DNA from 2 places in the Listeria immobilis genome. Region 1 is predicted to be linked to the other one. Evidence: a T-box and tRNA genes for the amino acid it is inferred to sense, from the RefSeq annotation. Region 1 holds a T-box; the other holds one or more tRNA genes.
What was found. The T-box of region 1 lies ahead of glyQ (glycine--tRNA ligase subunit alpha). A T-box ahead of a tRNA ligase gene usually reads a tRNA of that ligase, here a tRNA-Gly.

Region 1 (11,363 bases):
AAGAGACCGATACTAAAAATAAAGAAAAAGCAGCAAAAGAAAATAAGCCCACACCAGCACCAGTTTCAACTGAAACAAAACTAAAAAGCTTAAAAACAAAATTATCTAGTAATGTATCTGAAAAAATCACTTCCAATCTTTCGGATGAAATTTTTATCACGTTACTTGAAGCTGATAGCAAAGATTTCAATACGATGGAAGAAGTTATTACAACAGAAGTAGCAAAAACAATGGAAGACAATATTCGTGACGAAAACCTTAATGCTGCTAAAATTAGAGCGCGCGATGATATTGAGCTTTCTGCAATACCTTCCTATTATAAAAACGTTTCAAAGGCTTTAGTTTCCTATGCCATTGTACCGAATGAAACTTATAGCGAAGAGCAAACAGAAGACCGACGCAAAGAAGCTTCACAAGCAGTTGTTCCTGTGAAAATCTTGCAAGGACAGGTTATCGTGCAAGAAGGGCAAATTGTGGATAGAGAAACCTATCGTCAATTAAATATGTTACATTTGCTTGATCAAAAAATGCCTATAAAACAATACGCTGGCTTTGCTGTATTTATTATTGCGTTAGCTGCACTACTATTTCTTTACACCAAAAAACAAACACAACCAAAAGCAAAAAAAATGCAGACAATGCTTATTTTTTCTTCAGTTTATGTAACGTCACTTGTGATGCTTATGATTATTTTATTCTTAGAAACCCAAGGAATATCTAATATTTCCTATCTTTTCCCAGCTGCCTTTGCTCCGATGATACTTAAAATTTTGCTCAACGAAAAATATGCCTTTTTAAGTGTTATTTATATCGCAGCAACGAGTCTTTTTGTTTTCCAAAATGATTCCACCAGCGGCATCACCATTTTCATTTTATTAAGTGGTGTAACAAGTGTTGTAGCATTACGTGATTATAGCAGACGTTCTGCCATTGTCTTTTCTGGATTTATGGTTGGGTTAATTAATATGGGATATGTCTTTACTTTATTATTTATTAATAACAACTCGCTCTTGCAATTTTCTACCGTGATGTCGCTTGGTTATGCATTTGTTGGCGGATTTGGAGCATTTATTTTAGGTATAGGAATTATTCCATTATTTGAAACGATTTTTGGGTTGCTAACTACTAGTCGTTTAGTAGAACTTGCCAATCCAAACCATCCATTACTAAAAAAAATCTTAATGAAAGCACCAGGAACTTATCACCACAGTATGATGGTAGCCAACTTAGCGGAGGCATGTGCAGATAAAATTGGGGCAAATAGTTTACTCGTTCGGGTTGGTTGTTTTTATCACGATATCGGCAAAACTTTAAGACCACCATATTTCGTGGAGAACCAACTACAAGGAATTAATCCACATGATAGGCTGACACCAGAACAAAGTCGTGATATAATTCTCTCGCATACAAAAGATGGTGCGGAAATTTTAAAAGAGAATCATATGCCACAGCCAATTATTGATATTGCATTACAACATCATGGAACTACACTACTAAAATATTTTTATTATAAAGCTAAAGAAACCAATCCAGACATAAAAGAGAGTGATTACCGTTATAGTGGTCCAAAACCACAAACGAAAGAAATTGCGATTATAAATATTTCTGATAGCGTAGAAGCAGCAGTGCGTTCTGCCGCTGAACCAACTATGGCGAAAATAACAGAAATTATTGATGGCATTATTAAAGATCGTTTTCTTGATAATCAGTTTACAGATTGTGATATTACGATAAAAGAAATTAGAATGATTCGTGATACATTAATTGCCACATTAAATGGAATATACCATCAACGAATTCAATATCCTGATGATAAAGAGTAAAAGAGGAGGGCAAAAAAATGCCAATCTTAGAAATTGATTTAATAGATGAAACAAAAGAACTTCCAACAGACGATAAAAAACTGGTAGAAAATATTTTGCAATTTGCCGCAGAGTATTTAAAAATTGATGAAGGAACCGAACTATCTTTAACTTTTACGACTAATGAGGGTATTCGAGAAATTAATCGTGACTACCGAAATAAGGATCAAGCAACGGATGTTATTTCTTTTGCGCTAGAAGAACTTGGTGAAGGAGAAACAGAAATTGACTGGGATGATTTTGATTTAGAAACACCAAAAATGCTTGGAGATATTATTATTTCCACTGAAAAAGCAGAAGAGCAAGCACAAGAATACGGACATACAAAAGCAAGAGAATTAGGATTTCTAGCAGTTCACGGCCTACTACATTTGCTTGGTTATGATCATATGGAGCCAGAAGAAGAAAAAATTATGTTTGGCTTACAAAAAGAAGTGTTGGATGCTTATGGACTTGAAAGATAGAAAGTATAAACGTAGTAAAAATTATGCAGAATCATTTCAGCATGCATTCACTGGACTAAAAACAGCTTTTTTAGAAGAGAGGAATATGCGTTTTCATACATTTGCAGCGCTAGCCGTTGTTATTTGTGGTTTCTTCTTTCATGTCACTAAATCAGAATGGATTTTATTAACACTTTCCATCTTTGGTGTATTAACACTTGAAATGGTCAATACAGCAATTGAAAGGGCTGTTGATGTAGCTACAGAACAATATATAGATGAAGCAAAGAAAGCAAAGGATGTTGCAGCAGGAGCAGTGTTACTAGCAGCTGTTGTAGCTAGTTTTATTGGTTTAATTATTTTTATACCATACTTTTGCCAGATGTTTTTATAAAAAGAAGGGATTGTGACTTGCTCAATGAAAGAAAATAATTTTATTTCGCTTGCTAAACAAGCTAGAGAATTTGCATATGTTCCTTATTCCAATTTTCCAGTTGGGGCTGCGCTTATAACAGCTGATGATGAAGTAGTTTTAGGTTGCAATATTGAAAATGCCTCTTTTGGTTTAACCAATTGTGCCGAACGAACAGCAATTTTCAAAGCAATATCAGAAGGAAAACGTGATTTCAAGCAATTAGTTGTTGTGGCGGATACAGAAGGACCTGTTTCACCATGTGGAGCATGCAGACAAGTCATTAGTGAATTTTGTGCACCAGATATGCCAGTAATTTTAACAAATTTAACAGGAAAAACAGCGACGGTAACAGTGAAAGAACTTTTACCAGGCGCATTTGCATCGGAGGATATGTTATGAGTGAACCATTTAAATCAGGATTTGTAGCTATTGTTGGGCGACCTAACGTTGGGAAATCAACTTTGTTAAATCATATTATTGGTCAAAAAATTGCAATTATGAGTGATAAAGCGCAAACTACTAGAAACAAAGTACAAGGTGTTTACACAACAGACGAATCACAAATTGTTTTTATTGATACACCAGGAATACATAAACCAAAACATAAACTAGGCGATTTTATGGTAAAAATTGCTTTAAATACTTTTCAAGAAGTGGATTTAATTTATTTTGTTATTGATGCATCTACTGGGTTTGGTCGTGGAGATGAATTTATCATTGAAAAATTAAAAAATGTACAAACACCCGTCTTTTTATTAATAAATAAAATTGATTTAATTTCTCCAGAAGCGTTATTCAAATTAATCGAACAATACCGAGAATTGCTAGATTTTGAAGAAATTATCCCGATTTCTGCGCTTCAAGGGAATAATGTTCCTAATTTGTTAGACCAAACGAATGCTAACTTAGAGATTGGACCAATGTATTATCCGAAAGACCAAATTACTGATCATCCTGAACGGTTTATTATTTCCGAGTTAATTCGTGAGCAAGTATTGCAATTAACAAGAGAAGAAGTACCACATTCCGTTGCAGTCGTAATTGAGGGTATTGAGAAAAATCCTAAAACAGAAAAACTAACGATTAATGCAACTATCATTGTTGAAAGAAGTACTCAAAAAGGGATTATCATTGGAAAACAAGGACAAATGCTTAAACAAATTGGTATGCGCGCAAGAAAAGAAATTGAACGCTTGCTTGGTTCAAAAGTATTTTTAGAAATTTGGGTAAAAGTTCAAAAAAATTGGCGCGATAAAGAACATTATTTACAAGATTATGGTTTCGATAGAGAAGAATATTAAAAAAAATCCTGTACACCAAATGGCGTACGGGATTTTTTTACTGTTCCGTCCAATTGTAATCGCCATACTCCACATCGTATGGACCAAAATTGTAAACTTCATAATATAGTGTTAAATTTTTTGTTTCTCCTGGATTAATAGTTTCTTCTAAATACTCTTCTGTAACATCTTCTCCATAATCTTCATCCGCAAGATCAAATAAAGATACATCATCTGAGTAGAAAGTTATTTTTTCTGTACTTGGATTTTCCACTTTAACTTTTACAGCATAAACATCATAACCTGTTTGTTCGCGAGACATGACTGGTTTGTAGACAGTAACTAAACTTTCATCAGTCATTGTTACAGTTTCGCCATATTTTACATTAATAAAATCATCAACAAAGTCATCGGAATATTCATCAGAATAGTCATCTGCATAACCTTCTAAATCATAAGTAAACGCGAAAGGATTACTAAAACTTTGCAAAAGACTACTGGTAATCAGGTTTAAACCTCCTAGTATAATATAAAAACCAATTCCCATTGATAGGCCAGCTGCAATAATTCCAGCCCATTTTTCTTTCCTTACAATAAGTAGTATAATCCCAACAATAAAACCTATGAATGTAAGAAAGAATAAACCAACAAATATAAGTAAAAAATTCATCACATCAATTCCCTTTCTGCTTCACCTTTTTTCTTTATTTTACAATAGCTGACCTAGGAAAGATAGTGCAAAATAATAAAAGACATATTCCTTTAGAAAATGATATAATAAGACGAATGCAAAGGGGGCTAACCACATGGAAAAATGCGAGGGAATCGTTATACGCCAAACTAGTTACCGCGAATCTGATAAAATTGTTCGAATGTATACGCGTGAATTCGGAAAAATTGGTGTGGTGGCTCGTGGTGCAAAAAAAACGAAAAGTAGATTAGCCGCAGTCACACAATTATTTACAAATGGCTATTTTACTTTTTTTGGTGGAAATGGACTTGGTACACTCCAGCAGGGAGAAGTAATCGAAAATTTCTCATCTATTCAACAAGATATTTTTATGACTGCATATGCTACCTATGTATGCGAATTACTTGATAAAGCTACGGAAGAACGGCAACCAAATCCTTATTTATATGAGTTAACTTTTCAAATATTACGTGATATTGATGAAGGCTATGATCCCCAAATTTTGACGCAAATTTTTGAAATGAAAATGCTTCCGGTACTTGGTCTTTATCCAACAATGGATAAATGTGCTATTTGCGGGGAAACGACCGGACATTTCGATTTTTCTACTCGGAGTAATGGGATAATTTGTCATCGCTGCTTTGATAAGGACCCTTATCGCATGCACTTGCCAGAAAATGTAGTGAAATTATTACGGCTATTTTTTATTTTCCAACTGGATAGATTAGGTAATATTGATGTAAAACCAGAAACAAAAGAATGGTTACAAAAAGCAATTGATACTTATTATGATGAATATTCCGGACTATATCTAAAAAGCCGCAAATTCTTACGAGATATGAATAAATGGGAAAATATGCTAAAAAAAGATAGTGATGATTGACTTTTCGGCTAAAATACAGTATCTTTTAATATATCAACTAATAGGTACATTGAAGGAAAATAGTAACAAAAAGCTCTATTTAAAGCGAATTCGGAATTTGGTGTGAGCCGAGTATTTATCTTTTTGTGAAGGCGTTCTGGAGTACAACGAAATCAAGGTGGGAATTACTTTAATTCCAAATAGGGTGGAACCGCGAGATAGCTCTCGTCCCTATATGCTTTAAATCAGCATATAGAGACGAGAGTTTTTATATTGTCTGAATTAATTCTGGAGGTGGAAGAAATGAATTTACAAACAATGATTAGAACACTGCAAGATTATTGGTCTGAACAAGGTTGTATCATGTTACAATCCTACGACGTGGAAAAAGGTGCGGGAACAATGAGTCCATATACATTTTTAAAAGCAATTGGCCCTGAACCATGGAAAGCAGGTTATGTGGAGCCTTCTCGTCGTCCAGCAGATGGTCGTTACGGAGAAAATCCCAATAGATTATTTCAACATCATCAATTCCAAGTAGTGATGAAACCTTCTCCTGATAACATTCAAGAACTTTACCTTGGTTCACTAGAAAAACTGGGAATTAATCCATTAGAACATGATATTCGATTTGTTGAAGATAACTGGGAAAATCCTTCTCTAGGTTGTGCAGGACTTGGCTGGGAAGTTTGGTTAGACGGAATGGAAATCACTCAATTTACTTATTTTCAACAAGTGGGTGGCCTGGAATGTTCCCCTGTTACTTCTGAAATCACATATGGAGTGGAACGTTTAGCTAGTTATATTCAAGATAAAGAAAATGTATTTGATTTAGAATGGACGGAAGGCATTAGTTACCGTGACATTTTTTTCCAAGCAGAATTTGAAAACTCTAAATATGCTTTTGAAACGTCCAACACAGATATGCTATTAACTTTATTTGATACGTATGAAAGAGAAGCGGCTCGCCAAATGCAAGAAGGACTTGTTTTTCCGGCATATGACTACGTTTTAAAATGTTCGCATACATTTAATTTGCTTGATGCACGTGGGGTAGTTTCCGTTACAGAACGTGCCCAATATATCGGTCGAATTAGAAACTTGGCAAGACGTATCGCAAAAACATTTTATGAATCACGTGAAAAACTTGGCTTCCCATTAGTCAAAGAAGAGGGAGGAAAACGTCATGAGTAAAGATTTTCTATTAGAAATTGGTTTAGAAGAAATGCCAGCGCAATATGTGACTAGCTCCGTAACACAACTAAAAAAAAGAATGACTGATTGGCTTCATGAAAAGCAAATCACTTTTTCCGATATACAAACTTTTTCTACACCAAGACGCCTAACTGTTCTTGTTGAGAATATGGCAGAAGAACAAGCTAATCGTGTGGAAGAAGCAAAGGGACCCGCAAAAAAAATTGCCTTAGATGAAGAAGGTAATTGGTCAAAAGCAGCATTAGGGTTTGCTAGAAGCCAACAAGTTGACCCTGCTGATTTAACATTCCGCGAAATCAAAGGCGTGGAATACATTTATATAAAAAAAGAAATTATTGGTGAAAAAACTGTTACATTACTACCACAGCTTCAAAAAGTAGTAACAAGCATGACTTTTCCTGTAAGTATGCACTGGGGTACCAATGATTTACGCTATATTCGTCCGATCAAATGGTTGATTGCTATGTTTGGCGAAGAAATAATTCCATTTGAAATTACTGGTGTAACAACAAGTAATAGCTCTCGTGGTCATCGCTTCCTTGGAAAAACCGCTACAATCACACAACCTAGCGACTATCAAAACGCTTTATTAGAACAATTTGTTGTAGTTGATGCAGTAGAGCGAAAAGAAGCTATCGCCGGACAATTAAAAGAACTAGCAGCACTAGAAAATTGGCAAATCAAAAATGATGATGATTTACTAGAAGAAGTTACAAATTTAGTTGAATATCCGACTGTTTTAGCAGGGAATTTTGAAAAAGTTTATTTAGAATTGCCCGAAGAAATATTAATTACGACAATGAAAGAACACCAACGTTATTTCCCAGTTTTCAGTCAAGATGATAAACTGTTACCACATTTTGTAACAGTTAGAAACGGAAATCATGAAAATCTAGAAACGGTTGCTCGAGGAAACGAAAAAGTACTGCGCGCTCGTTTATCTGATGCCGATTTCTTCTACCAAGAAGACTTGAAAATGACTATTGATGAAGCAGTTGCTAAACTTCCAAATATTGTATTTCATGAAAAACTAGGAACGTTAACAGAAAAAATGAAACGTGTTCAAAAAGTGGCATTAATGCTTGCGGACTACTTATATTGGAAAGAAGAAGACAAAGAAGATATTATTCGCTTAACCGATATTTACAAATTTGATTTGGTTACAAATGTAGTAGGTGAATTCCCAGAACTGCAAGGAATAATGGGAGAGAAATACGCTTTATTACAAGGAGAGAAACCTGCGATTGCAACAGCTATTCGCGAACATTATCTACCGAATTCAGCTGAAGGAGAGCTACCACAAACTGATTTAGGTTCTCTGATTGCGATTGCGGACAAATTAGAAACTTTAGTAGGATTTTTCTGTGTGAATATCGTTCCAACTGGTTCCGCTGATCCATTTGGTTTACGTCGTAGTGCTTTTGGAGCAATGCGGATTATCCAAGCAAATGGATGGGATATTCCAGTGCTTGAGCTTATTTCTCGCATTGTAGATATGGAACGTGCAGAAGGTGCAGTCGAACTTCCAGGAGAAGAAGTGAAAAAAGAAGTACAAACCTTCTTGAAAAATCGCTTGCGGGTTGTTTTACAAAATCACCATATTCGTCATGATATTATTGATGCAGTTATTGGTGGAGATCCTAATGTTATTCCACAATTAGTTGATCGTGCGCAAATCCTTAATAAACATGTAGAATCCGACTGGTTCCGTCCAACAATAGAAGCCCTAACACGTGTGGTAAATATTTCCAAAAAACATGAGGAAGGCATAGAAGTAGACCCTGCATTATTTGAAAATGAATATGAACAAGCGCTCTTTGATGCATTAGAAAAGCTAAAATGCAATTATGCCAATTTAACAATTGTAGAGCGATTAAAAGAATTTGCTGCGCTTAGAACGATTATTGATGATTATTTCGACAATACACTTGTGATGAGTGATAATATCGAACTGAAAAACAATCGTCTTGCACTACTTTTTGAATTAGCAAGCTTTATTAAAGAGTTTGCTCAAATGGATGAAATTAATGTAAAATAAAGAAAAGAAATCGATAAAAGAGGAGGATGAGTATATGACACAACCAGCCGTATACGTAGTTTCCGATTCAACAGGAGAAACGGCCGAACTGGTAACAAGAGCTGCACTTAGTCAGTTTGGTCAAACACCTAAATTCATTCATCGTTTTCACCACGTGGACTCTGCTCATATGATTGAGGAAATAGTTGATTTGGTAGCTGTAAACAATGGTATTATTGTGCATACAATTGTTTTAGAAAGCGTTCGTGAAGAGTTAAATCGAACTGCGCAAGCTTTTGGTGTGCCAATTATTGACTTATTTGGTCCACTTTTAAATCAGTTAGAAGAAACTTACAAAATTAAACCACTTTCAGAACCTGGTCGTGTTCGTTCGATGGATGAAGCTTACTTTAACAAAGTGGCTGCAATTGAATTTGCCGTAGAAAATGATGATGGGCGAAATCCACGTGGTATTTTACAGGCAGATTACGTGTTAATTGGTATTTCTAGAACATCCAAAACACCATTATCACAATATTTAGCGCTAAAAGGGGTGAAAATCGTTAATATTCCAATCGTTCCAGAAGCGCAAATTCCTGATGAACTATTCGAAATTGATTCTAAAAAAATTATAGGTTTAAAAATTAGTAAGCAAAAGTTAACTAAAATTAGACAAGAACGATTAATCTCCATTGGATTACCAGGGGCGGGTACTTATGCGAGTAATCAACGTATTGATGAAGAACTAGCTATTTTCAATAAACTCGCAAGTAAACTAAATTGTTTTGTTTTAGATGTTACTAATAAAGCAATTGAAGAGACAGCAAATGAGATTTTAATCCATATTGGTGAAATTGTTGATGAAAATTTAGAATTATAAGAAGGACTTTTGGTTTTTGTGTCGAATATATATATTATACGGGAAAAATAGCTTGTAAAAATTAGCTTCTTCCCGTATAATCTAACATCGCGAATAAAATGCTGAATCTATGAATAATATATTAAAAAACGGGTTAAAAACTCGTTTTTTAACTTGTCTTCAGAGATTTTAGGAGAGAGGATGGAATGTGTGCCAAAAATTTTGGTTGATGCGGATGCCTGCCCAGTTAAAGCAGAAATAAAACAAGTTGCAGAAAAATTTCAATTAGAAGTTATTTTTGTAGCTTCCTTTAATCATTATTCTCTAAATACAAATGGAGAGCATTGGATTTTTGTAGATACTGGAAAAGAGTCGGCGGATATGCGAATGATGAACATAGCAAAAAAAGGCGATATTATCGTTACACAAGATATTGGTCTTGCTAGCATTTTACTTGCAAAAGGCACCTACGTTTTTTCAAATCGCGGAGAGCTTTACCGAGAAGAAGAAATGTCATTAATGTTAGATATTCGCTATAGACATGCCAAAGATAGGCAACAGGGCAAATATAGTAAAGGTCCAAAAGCAATGAGTGATCAAGATAGGTCATTATTTCAAGATCGAATGACAACATTTTTGCAAAATAAGTAAATAGGAGTTGACTGTCAACATGGCGCGGATTCCTGAAGAAGTAATTGATCAAGTCCGGAATCAAGCGGATATTGTCGATATTATTGGTAATTACGTTCAACTAAAAAAACAAGGTCGTAATTATGCTGGTTTATGTCCCTTCCATGGTGAAAAAACACCTTCTTTCTCTGTCTCACCAGAAAAGCAAATTTTTCATTGTTTTGGGTGCGGAAAAGGCGGAAATGTTTTTTCTTTTCTAATGGAACATGATGGATTAACATTTGTAGAAGCGGTAAAAAAAGTCGCGGATATGAGTCATTTAGATGTAGCTATTGAACTTCCAGAAGAACGTGACACGGCGCACTTACCAAAAGAAAATTCAGACACATCCAAAATGACGGAAATGCATCAACTCACTGCTAAACTCTATCATTACATTTTGATGGAGACAGAAGAAGGGGCTACTGCACTTGCCTATTTAAAAGAGCGTGGTATGTCCGAGCAAATGATGGCTGCTTTCCAAATTGGATTTGCACCAAATCATCATGCAACTATCACATCCTTTCTAGAAAAAAGAGGGATGAATTTACAACTTGCGAATACAGCAGGTCTCTTATCAGAACGAGATGATGGTCAAATGGTGGACCGCTTTCGTAATCGAATTATGTTTCCAATTTCGAATGATCGTGGCCAAATAATTGCATTTTCTGGTCGTCTATTCGACCGGGATGATGGACCGAAATATTTAAATAGTCCAGAAACACCCATTTTCAATAAAAGGCGTACATTATTTCATTTTTCGGAAGCTAGACAAGCAATTCGAAAACAAGAAGAAATTACCCTTATGGAAGGTTTTATGGATGTTATTTCGGCTGAAGAAGCTGGTGTTCAAAATGCGGTTGCTTCGATGGGCACAAGTCTTACCGAAGAACATGCCGATTTAATTAAAAGGCTCACTAGTCGTGCAATTATCTGTTATGACGGCGATAGAGCCGGAATAGAAGCAGCTTATAAAGCAGGGACACTTTTAGTAGAGCGAAATCGATTAGATGTATTTGTCCTTCAATTACCAGCTGGAAAAGACCCAGA
Region 2 (11,363 bases), on a different contig from region 1:
ATTTGATAAATAGTTAATAAAACAACTTGAAAATGATAAAAAACCTAGCATTAAGCCAGGAGTTTTATCAATCATTATTTAGAAAAACCATTTTCTTCTTCTATAATATAGAGTGGACGGTCCTTTACTTCATCATATATCCGACCAATATATTCACCAATTAAGCCAAGGATAAATAGAATGATACCACCAAATACAAGTTGTAAAATGATAATAGAAGTCCAACCGGTTAATGTTGTATTTGTAAAGAATTTTTGAAAAAGAACAATGAGTGAATATACAAATCCAATAAAAGCAGTAATGACACCTAAATAACTAGCCAGTTTTAAAGGACGATAAGAAAAAGATGTAATTCCATCAATGGAAAGTTTAATCATTTTTTTGAGAGGATACTTTGTTTCTCCGGCTGCGCGTTCATCACGTTCATAATGAATCGCTGTTTGTTTAAATCCAAGCCAACTTACCTGACCGCGAACGAAAGGATTTTTTTCATGTAGACTGGCTAATTCTCGGCAAACTTGCGCATCCATCAGACGGAAATCACCAGTATCTACAGGAATATTTATATCTGTTAATTTACTTAAAATACGGTAAAAAAGAGAAGCTGATTGTTTTTTAAAGAAAGTTTCCCCATTCCGTTTGATACGCTGGGCATAAACCACTTGGTAACCTTCCTTCCATTTTTCTACCATTTGAATAATTAATTCTGGAGGGTCTTGTAGATCTGCATCAATAACAACCACCGCTTTACCACTTGCATAATTTGCTCCTGCTGTAATCGCGATTTGGTGACCAAAGTTTCTTGAAAAGTGAAGCGCCTTAACGCAATTATCCTCACTGCTTAATTTTTGTAAGATACTCCTTGTTAAATCCTTACTTCCATCATTTACAAAAATAATTTCGTATGTTCCTTCGAGAGACTGCATCACTTTAGTAAGTCTTTGATAAGTTTTTACTAATACTTCCTCTTCATTAAAAACAGGAACTATACAAGAAAAATCAATATCTTTATTCATACTACACACATCCTTATTTCAATTGATAAAGTGTCCCGCTTCCAGTGCCATTCGCACCGGGCATACCACTAACTGAATTCTCTGATGTGCTTTCGTTAGTTGAAGTAGAGCTGCTCCATTCATCACTAGCGATTTCGGTACCATTTTCTTCTATCCATTTTACCACATCAGAGTCAGAAGATTTACTATTTGTTGGAAGATAAAAATATTTAATTTCTCCATCTTTAATCATTTTTTTCAGTTCTTTAACGGTAATAGTTGGGTCTGTACCATTAAAACCACCAAGAGCCATAACTGCTTTTTTCGTTTGGATAATATATGGTCCAGCTGTTGTAGCATCTGTTGTTCCAAATAAATAGGTTTCACCACTATTATTTTTTTCTAGATAACTAATCAATCCCTCATCTACAGAAGCATCTTCAAACCCGCCATGACTAGATTGTTTTAACTGAGGACCAGCTTCTGGTAAAGAACTATTCCCACCATAAATAATCGGCGTTAGTGACCAATAAAACGGTGCTATAAGTAAAATAGCTAATGCTAAGGCTGTGATTTTTGCAGCTAACTTTGTGTGCAGTTGGATACCGCTTAAAATTATGGCTACACTTAAAGCGGCAAGGCAAGTAACAATAGCTAGCAGAGGTAAATAAGAAAAAATAAAAAATGCTTGCAATGCGCCAGTGAAGACGATTGATAGGGGAAGTAGAAATTTCTGCCAGTTTGTTTTATCACGATATAGTTGGAATAAAGCAACTAATCCAGTTCCACTAAGTACTGCTATTGGTGGAGCTAACATAATCAAGTAATAGTGATGGAAAAATCCTGCAATGCTGAAAAATCCTGCAACTGGAAGCAACCATGCCGCCCAGAAAATCATCTCTTTTTGTTTCAAGTTAAGTGGATAGAATCGCTTATTTTCATTTCGATAGGCTAAAAATATTGCTAGTATTCCAATAAGAGCAAGTGGTAAGAACCAACTTATCTGGTCTCCTAAGGCAGTTTGGAATAGGCGAAGTGGTCCAGCTGTTCCTGTTCCAAACATCCCCGTACTACCAGTCATTTTAGAACCAGTATTGCCACCAACATTTCCACCCATTCCGTTACCGCCAGTCGGAGGAGTTCCGCCGCCCATACCATCATTTGGAGGAGCTTGTATAGATTCATTCGAGCTACCTATATTATTTTGAGATGGAGGCGCTTCTGAGCTATTATTGGTAGTTCCCATTCCAGTTTCTTGACCAAGAAGCCGTTCTACACCATTGTACCCAAAGGCCAGTTCTAATACCGAGTTTGTTTGACTGCTTCCAACATAAGGTCTTTCAGAAGTAGCAGTTTGGTCAACGATAACTGCCCACGAAACCGAAACACCTAACATCAAAACTAGCGCTACGAATAATTGAATAACTTTTTTCTTCCAACTTAACTTAACCGTAATAAAGTAAAATAACACAAAAGCGGGGACGACCATAAAGGCTTGAAGCATTTTAACATTAAAACCTACACCAATGAGCAAAAAGGCAAGCAAAAGCCAAAGAAATTTTGCTTGATAAACCGCTTTAAAAAGAAAATAAGTTGCTAGTAATAAAATGAAAACAAGAATAGCATCCATGTTATTTGTTCGCGTAACAGCAACAGCGATAGGAGTGAGTGCCATAATTAGCGCTGTAATCCGTGCAGCCCATTCACCAAATTTTGGCTTAACTAAAATATAAAGTAATATAACAGAACCAACACCAGCTAGTGCTTGAGGCAAGATTACACTCCAACCATGAACTCCAAAAATCAACGCACTAATCGCCTGCAACCAAAGTGCAACAGGTGGCTTATCAACTGTGATAAAACCTGCTGGATCAAAAGCACCATAAAAAAAGTTATGGAAGTTTTGTACCATGCTAGTCACCGCTGCCGTATAGTAAGGATTTACAGTATCATCATTCCAAATACCATAAAAATTAAAAAAGATAGCAATAATGATAATCCCGACAAAATAAAAGTCTAAGTTTCTAATCCACTTTCTCATATTTTTCCCTTCTCTCCATAAGATAATACGTCTTATTTTAGAGGTGAAATATGAAAAAAACGTGAATAAATATAGAAATAAAATAGCTATTTAATTTAATTAAAGAAATTCTAGAAAAAGTCTTGTCAAAACTCCCATAGAATGGTATTATATAAAAGTTGTTAAAACACTAAGAACTACTTACTATGCGGGTGTAGTTTAGTGGTAAAACTACAGCCTTCCAAGCTGTTGTCGTGGGTTCGATTCCCATCACCCGCTTTATATTTTAAAAATCCTGTTATCAACGCAGTGTTTCGACCTTTTTAAGCGAAGCATTGCGTTTATTTTATTGTCTGAAAATAATGAGAGGGGGCTTGAAGCTTGGATACTAAGTCAAATTACGCTAATCTAAAAAACGAATTAATTGCCTATGCACATGAAATTGGTATTCAAAAAATCGGCTTCACAACAGCTGACCCATTTTTATTTTTAAAAGAACGATTACTAAAGGCAGAAGCATTAGATTTATTTACTGGATTTGAGCATCCCAACCTTGATGAACGTGTATATCCAGAACTTATTTTCAAAGAACCACAATCTATTATTGCAATTGCTCTAGCGTATCCTTCTAAATTAAAAGAAACGCCAATAAGTAAAAAATCAGGAAGACGTGGTGTATTTGCAAGAGCTTCATGGGGGATAGATTATCATACCATTTTACGAGAAAAATTAGCTTTATTAGAAGCTTTTTTAGCGGAGCGACTATCAGAAGTTCGAATGAAATCAATGGTTGATACAGGAGAACTTTCTGATGTAGCAGTTGCGGAACGAGCAGGAATTGGTTGGCGTGGGAAAAATACGCTATTAATAACCCCAGAATATGGCTCGTGGGTCTATTTAGGTGAAATGATAACCAATATTCCTTTTGAACCAGATCAACCTGCAAGTGACCTTTGCGCGACTTGTAATCAATGTGTGAAAGCTTGTCCGACGGGGTCTCTTCTTGGCGAGGGAAAAATGAACCCTAAAATATGTTTAAGCTACCTTACACAAACAAAAGACTTCTTAGATGAAAAATATCGCGAAGTGTTGCATAATCGTTTGTATGGTTGTGATACTTGCCAAGTAGTCTGTCCATATAATCGCGGTCATGATTTCCATTTTCATCCAGAAATGGAGCCTGTACCAGAACTCGTTCGACCTGAATTAAAGCCGCTTCTTACAATATCTAACCGAGCATTTAAAGAACAATTCGGTGAGATGGCAGGCTCGTGGCGTGGTAAAAAGCCTATTCAGCGCAATGCGATTATTATTTTAGCACGTTATAAAGATAAAACGGCTGTTCCAGAGTTAATAAATTGTTTGCAAAATGATCCGCGACCAGTTATCCGAGGAACTGCAGGCTGGGCATTACGCAAAATTGGCGGAGATGAGGCAGAAAAAGCCATCGAAGCAGCTCTCCAAATCGAACAAGATGAACAAGTACTTCAAGAATTAACAGCTATACCAAATTAATAGAAACCAGGTGAAAAGAAATGCCAAACCATATCGTACTTTATCAACCAGAAATCCCCGCAAATACCGGAAATATCTCCAGAACTTGTGCTGGAACAGATACTTTTTTACATTTAATTCGGCCACTTGGCTTTTCAACAGATGATAAAATGCTAAAACGTGCGGGGCTTGATTATTGGGATAATGTCAAACTTACGTATTATGACTCTCTTGATGACTTTTTTGAAAAAAATCAAGGTGGAGAATTTTACTATATTACTAAATTTGGTCGACATGTTTATAGTGATATTGACTATAGTGATACAACGAAAGATTATTTTTTTATTTTTGGTAAAGAAACAACTGGCTTACCGGATGCCCTTTTACAAGAAAATGAAGAAAATTGTTTGCGAATTCCAATGACAGACCATATCCGATCATTAAATTTATCCAATACAGCAGCAGTTTTAGCTTATGAAGCACTTCGCCAGCAAAATTTTGGCGCACTTCTACAAGAACCTAATTATGATAGAAAGATTTTTCAAGATTAAAGGGGGAGTTAAGGTGAATAAAACAATTGATACAATTCTTGGACATTATTCTGTTCGGAAATTTGCAGATAAAGCACTTACGGAAGAAGAATTGACGGTACTAATTAAAAGTGCACAAGCTGCTTCCACTTCTAGTTTTGTTCAAGCCTATTCAATTATCGGTATATCTGATAAACAAATTCGTGAAAAAATTTCGGCAATTGCTGGAAATCAAGCCTATACGGTTCAAACAGGTCAATTATTTATTTTTGTAGCTGATTTAGCAAGGCATCAAGCGATTTTGGAAAGAGAAGAAGTCGATATAGAAGCTTTATCTACATCGGAAAAATCGTTGGTAGCTATCATTGATGCGGCGCTCGCAGCTCAAAATATGGCAATTGCTGCTGAATCGCTTGGTCTAGGTATTTGTTATATTGGTGGAATTAGAAATGATGTTAAAAAAATGGCGGAACTACTCGATTTGCCACCATATACGATGCCATTATTTGGGCTAACAGTGGGCTATCCAGTGGCAAATCAGGAAAAGGCTAAACCACGATTACCACAAGAATTGATTTATCATCAAAATACGTATCAAAAAATGGATCCTGCTATTTTGGCAAGCTATGATGAAAAAATAAAACAGTATTATAATGAAAGAACATCAGGAAAGCGTGTTGAAAGTTGGTCTGAACAAATGGCACGTGGATTAGGTCAGAAAAACCGGCTAGATTTAAAAGCGTTCTTAGAAAAACAACATTTAAGCCAAAAATAAAAAGAGAGCGGACTCGCTGTTTTAAATAACGAGTCCGCTCTCTTTCTTTATTTACGGTTGTTTCTAGCCATTTGAATTAAATTCCAAATAACAAGTATTAAAACAATAACGAGCAGGATGTTAATCAATCCACCCGCAATATGGAAAATAATTCCAATTAACCATACAACTACCAAAATAACAATAATTCCCCAAATAAGGCCTAACATTTAAAAAACCTCTTCCGAAATAACATTTGATTGTACGGTTATCTTTTCCCGCAAGGCCATTCTTTAAACATAGTAACTTAAAAAATTAGTCCAGTTGTTTAGTAATGTATTCAAGTAGTGCTTTTACGCCTGCAGTGACCATTTGTTCAGTTTCCTTAAAATCACCAGTATAATAAGGATCTGGAATTTCTTTCTCTTCTTCCCCTAAAACAAAGGACATTAGTGAGCGAATTGTTGCTTTTGAGTTGTTTGCAAGTGCTTTTAAATCACTTATATTTTGTTGGTCCATGCCAATAATAAAGTCAGCCTCGGCAAAATCGGTAGCAGAAATTTTTCTTGCTTTCATAAATTGATAATCGACATGATGTTTTTTCAAAATTTCTTTTGTTCCTCGGTGTGGTGGTTTGCCTAAATTCCAAGTACCAGTTGCAGCAGAATCAATTGCAATTTGGTTGCTCAGTCCAGCTTTCTCTACCTCAGCTCTGAAAAGTCCTTCCGCCATAGGAGAACGACAAATATTCCCTAAACATACAAATACTACTTTTATCAAAAAATTTCCTCCTTTATTAATCATTCCATTCCTTTTTTAATAAATCTAATTCGTCTAAATCGATTCCTTTACTCTTGGAAAGTAATGAAAAAACAGTTACTACTAAATCAGGAGCTAATTTGCGCCGAAAATAAAGCAATTGATTTTCAAATAAACGGTAAGCAAGGATATTATAAGGAATCGCTTGTTTTTGTAAAATAGTGATTAAAGTTTGTAGATACCAGTTTTTATCTGGATAATCTTCTAAACTTTCCATTAACTGCTGCGTTTTTTGCACATCACATGAGGCAAGAATTTGATCTAATTTGAAACGTGAAAAATGTTCTGCCATATCAATTGGAAAGGGACTAAAATATAACTGGGTTAAAAAATCAGCCATATTTTCTGCAATCACAAGCGTTTGTAAAGTTTCAAAGTCTACATAGATAATACTTGGGTTCTGAAGGTCATCTGTGTAAGAAAAACCAATATAGCGAGCTTCATCTTGATGGAAAAAGATTTGTTTACCAGCTAGCTCCACATCATTTTGTTCCGGAATAGATAGTAGTAATTCATCTAAACTAGCCAAATAATATATTTCTCCATAATCAAGCCCATAAGAAGTAGGCTCACTTGTTTTAAAATGATTTTTTCTAATAAGTCCGCCGTTTTGCTTTAGGATTAATTCGCGATATTCGGTAGGTAAGGTGACACCTAATTCCGCTTCTTTTGTACGAATTGCTTGCTCTAATACGCCTGGATTTCCATTATCAATCCAAATGCTCATCTTTTTCAACTCCTTCCTGTATTATCCTAAAAAAAGTCATAAGCGCAATCGAAAAACATGATCAGTAAAGCCGTAAAAATCGGATTTGACTGATCATGTATTAAAAACTTATTTTAGACGATTACTATAATAATTATTTTCATTCCGAGCGTCAAATTTAGCTGTAAGTGCCTCCGTTTGCTCTACTAATTCCGCTTCTTTTTCTGCATCAAATAGGGGATATGCGGCTTGAAGAAATAAAAGCCGATCTAAGCCACTCTCTGATTGAAGGGCTGTTTCTTTATTTGTATCAAATACTTCTCGTGCTTTTTCAAGTTGCTTCGAGCGAACTAAATATTGAAGTAAGTTCGCAAGTGGTGGAACTAATGCGCTTTTGTTTTTTACAAGCGGATATCCTTTATCAAAACATTCCTGCGCCATTTTAGTATCACCTAACTCTAAATAAGCAAGAGCCATATTACCGTAAGTCAAATGTGGAACTTCTGCGCAGCCTTGTTTACCTTTAATAATTGATTTAGCTACTTTTTTTGCTGTTTCGTAATCCTGAGTAAAACAATAATAGTCTACTTGATCATTTGTTTCGCAAGCAGGGCAATCATTTAAATAATCAGCTTTGGTTGAATGCCACTTTTCAAAGTATTGTTTTGCTTTTTTTGTATCACCCATCCGCATGGCTGCAAGCGTTGTAACTTTATAGTATGGACGAAGCGAATAATTTTGCTGTTCAAATTTGGTTTTCATATCCAATAAAAGATTATCTACTTGTTCTTTAGAAATCTCGTCAAATGTTGGAACATGTTCACTAATCCATTTGTATTTCCAAAATAAGGAATAAAGATCAATAATTGATTCGTCATCCTCCCATTTCTTTACTAACCAACTAAAAGCTTGTAGTTGTTTTTTTGGGAAACCAGCAGTTAAACAAGTATCAATGAGCATTTCGCGTGCTTCAATTGCATTATCCACATCATTATACATATCTGCGCTTGCAATGGCTCTTTCTAATACTTTAATCTTTTCTGCATCATCTTCCATTTGCCATGCCATTTCTAAATCTTCTAAATAACTCATATATTTCCCTCCTAAAGTAATTCTAAAATGCGTATTAGATTTTGATTCATTAATTCCATTTCTTTTCGTTTAAGTGGATAATGTCCAAGTAGCAATGATTGAATGTAGAGTACATTTACAATAACACTTAGTTCATCAATAGATTTACCAGATGTAAAAAGTCGTTTAATTAATTCATTGTCTAGGTTTAAATACAGATGCGCAAGTGGGGCAGGAGTCTGTTCTTTTTGAATGCTCTCTAAAATATCACTAAAAACAGAACTTGTCTCTTCCGCAGCTCGTTCCATTTCGCGAGATGCTTGTGTAGCAGCTGAATGAATAAAAATAATTGGTAAGTTATTGGGTTCAAAATGTTTAATAGCGACATCTGCATCAAATTCCATCATCATTTGGTTTAATTCTTTCAAAATTAATTGATAAGCAGACTCTTCTTCAAGCGTCATTGGTAAGAGCTTATCTGTCAATTCTTCTGGTTGAATTAAAACAAAATTTGTTTGTTCGAGCAAATGATTCAACGTTCCTAAAATAGGTGTATCATAAGAGTAGCCACCATTTATTAAGGTCAATCCGCTTGAACGAGCAATATCGGACATTTGTCTGAAATCATCTACTGAAAAAGTATAATAAATGGTAGTTTCAGTTTTCAAAATATCTGCTAGCTTTTCCTCCCCATTTAACGTTTTAAAAGTTAAATAAGGATAAATCAGTGTTAAAAATGGGATATCTTCACTCGCAAGTGCTTTAAAACCTAGATAATGCGTATTTAGTAATTTCGTTAGTGCTTTTTCTGGTAATGTTTCAATACCTTTTTTAAGTGCTACACCAAGTTCTGTTGCTACATCAGTTAACCGTTCATTTTTATAAAACGACTCCCTAGAAGCCACAGGTTGAAGTTCATCCGTCCAGAGTACACATTCAGCAAAGAATGCCCAATCAGGTAAGACATTGTTTGCTTCACTTGTAACAAACATATTATTCAAAAATACAGTTTGTTTGCGAACAGCATTCATTTGAACAGTATAAGGAATCATATATGCAATACCAAAAGTCCGACCAGACTCATTTTCAATTAAAAAATAATCATTAAAACGGGTTCCAAGGATATGCTCTCCGTAACGAATAATTTGTTCTCGCGGAAGTTGATGTAACGTCTCTTTATTAGCAAATTGTTTAGTCCATCCATTGATACTTTCTTCAAAACCATTTTTTTCTATTAATATTGTACTTTCTAAAGAGGAACCATATTTTCGAAGTGTATTAATTAAATACGGAGTTTCTTCGCATTCTGGATGTTCCTCTAAATCAGCTCTAAGGCGTAAAAATACTTGTGTTCCAGGTTCGCGCGATTCTGTATCTAATTTACGAACAGAGTAGGTTCCATCGGATTTTCCGCGCCATTCTGTTGTTTCGTTATTTTTTTTCGAAGTAGAAATCATCACAATTTCATCACTTACAATAAAACAAGAAAGTAAGCCAATCCCAAAGCGACCAATAAAATCATTAGCGCTTTGACCTTCAAACTTTTTTTCGCCTTTAGAAGAATTAGCGATAGTCGCAAGGAATGCATGCACCTCTTCTTCCGTTAAACCAATACCATTATCTTCTACAATTAATGTTTTTTCGTCTGTCTTACCAGATAAAGAAACATGTATTTGACCTTCTAATTCGGGTTCTATCTTTTTTCTGGCTCTAATTGCATCTGTTGCATTTTGCAATATTTCGCGAATATATACATCTTTTTCATCATATAAGTGATTAGAGAGTATATCAATCATACCAGCTAAATTCACTTGAAAACGGTGTGAATAATCCATTCTATATGCCTCCTAATTGATTAAGTCTAGTTTTTATTTTATCATAAAAGTGTAGTAGAAGGCTGATAAAATGTTTAATAATTTTTAGCAGTGGTAAATACTTTGTGATGGTTTCCACACTAGACATGGGAAAGAAAGTAGTTTATAATAATTATTAAGTAATAACGATTATAAATAAGGAGGAATTATTATGAAAACAATTAACTCAGTAGACACAAAGGAATTTTTGAATCATCAGGTAGCAAATTTAAATGTATTTACAGTAAAAATCCATCAAATCCATTGGTATATGCGAGGTCATAATTTCTTTACGTTACATGAAAAAATGGATGACTTATATAGCGAATTCGGAGAGCAAATGGATGAAGTAGCAGAACGCTTAATTGCAATCGGTGGCAGTCCATTCTCTACTTTGAAAGAGTTTTTAGAAAATGCAAGTGTAGAAGAAGCTCCTTATACAAAACCAAAAACAATGGATCAATTAATGGAAGATTTAGTTGGGACATTAGAATTACTTAGAGATGAATATCAACAAGGTATTGAGCTGACTGACAAAGAAGGCGATAATGTCACAAATGATATGTTGATTTCCTTTAAGGCAAGTATCGATAAACATATTTGGATGTTTAAAGCATTCTTAGGTAAAGCACCATTAGAATAAAAAAGTGAAGATTGTGCGGGAATTTTATTTCCGCACAGTTTTTTTATTTTATCTGTTGTAGTACAATGTTATCATTTTTAAGTTGTTTTAATACAATTTGGTTTAGATAATAGCAGAAAGAGGTATATAAACTTCATAACAAAAAGCAGAAAAAGTGAAATCAGACGAAAAATCTGCTATTCTTTAGTAACATAAAGTGGAAATTCTGTACAAATAATTTGGAACGAGGAGTGAGCGTATGAATATCGAGGTAACGGACCAAGCAAATAAATGGTTTCATGATGAGTTTGATGTTTCAGATGGTAATGGAATCCGACTTTTTGCGAAATATGGTGGTTCCAATAGTTCCTTGCACCCTGGTTTCTCTATTGGTTTAACCGCTGAAAAACCGCAAGAAGCAGCAGTGGCCGAAGAAAAAGAAGATTTAACCTTCTTTATTGAAGATCATGATTATTGGTATTTTAAAGATCATGATTGG

Region 2: it encodes a tRNA-Gly, which carries the amino acid that the T-box ahead of glyQ (glycine--tRNA ligase subunit alpha) is inferred to sense. The anticodon was not compared.

Annotation. Positions count from the first base shown of each region.
Region 1 is NZ_JAASUA010000001.1:315,691-327,053, reverse strand. Features, by position in the region: gene HCJ45_RS01765 (HDIG domain-containing metalloprotein) at 1-1,823, shown strand, start outside; gene ybeY (rRNA maturation RNase YbeY) at 1,841-2,326, shown strand; gene HCJ45_RS01755 (diacylglycerol kinase family protein) at 2,304-2,699, shown strand; gene HCJ45_RS01750 (cytidine deaminase) at 2,724-3,119, shown strand; gene era (GTPase Era) at 3,116-4,021, shown strand; gene HCJ45_RS01740 (DUF4352 domain-containing protein) at 4,059-4,670, opposite strand; gene recO (DNA repair protein RecO) at 4,807-5,574, shown strand; T-box leader at 5,615-5,789, shown strand; gene glyQ (glycine--tRNA ligase subunit alpha) at 5,857-6,747, shown strand; gene glyS (glycine--tRNA ligase subunit beta) at 6,740-8,806, shown strand; gene HCJ45_RS01720 (pyruvate, water dikinase regulatory protein) at 8,841-9,665, shown strand; gene HCJ45_RS01715 (YaiI/YqxD family protein) at 9,855-10,295, shown strand; gene dnaG (DNA primase) at 10,315-11,363, shown strand, end outside.
Region 2 is NZ_JAASUA010000006.1:119,396-130,758, reverse strand. Features, by position in the region: gene gltA (glycosyltransferase GltA) at 75-1,016, opposite strand; gene HCJ45_RS09475 (glycosyltransferase family 39 protein) at 1,030-3,036, opposite strand; tRNA gene HCJ45_RS09470 (tRNA-Gly) at 3,224-3,294, shown strand; gene queG (tRNA epoxyqueuosine(34) reductase QueG) at 3,397-4,530, shown strand; gene trmL (tRNA (uridine(34)/cytosine(34)/5-carboxymethylaminomethyluridine(34)-2'-O)-methyltransferase TrmL) at 4,551-5,060, shown strand; gene nfsA (oxygen-insensitive NADPH nitroreductase) at 5,074-5,814, shown strand; gene HCJ45_RS09450 (lmo0937 family membrane protein) at 5,862-6,023, opposite strand; gene HCJ45_RS09445 (low molecular weight protein-tyrosine-phosphatase) at 6,109-6,573, opposite strand; gene HCJ45_RS09440 (SMI1/KNR4 family protein) at 6,590-7,339, opposite strand; gene HCJ45_RS09435 (hypothetical protein) at 7,448-8,410, opposite strand; gene HCJ45_RS09430 (HSP90 family protein) at 8,422-10,224, opposite strand; gene fri (non-heme iron-binding ferritin Fri) at 10,415-10,885, shown strand; gene HCJ45_RS09420 (HesB/YadR/YfhF family protein) at 11,124-11,363, shown strand, end outside.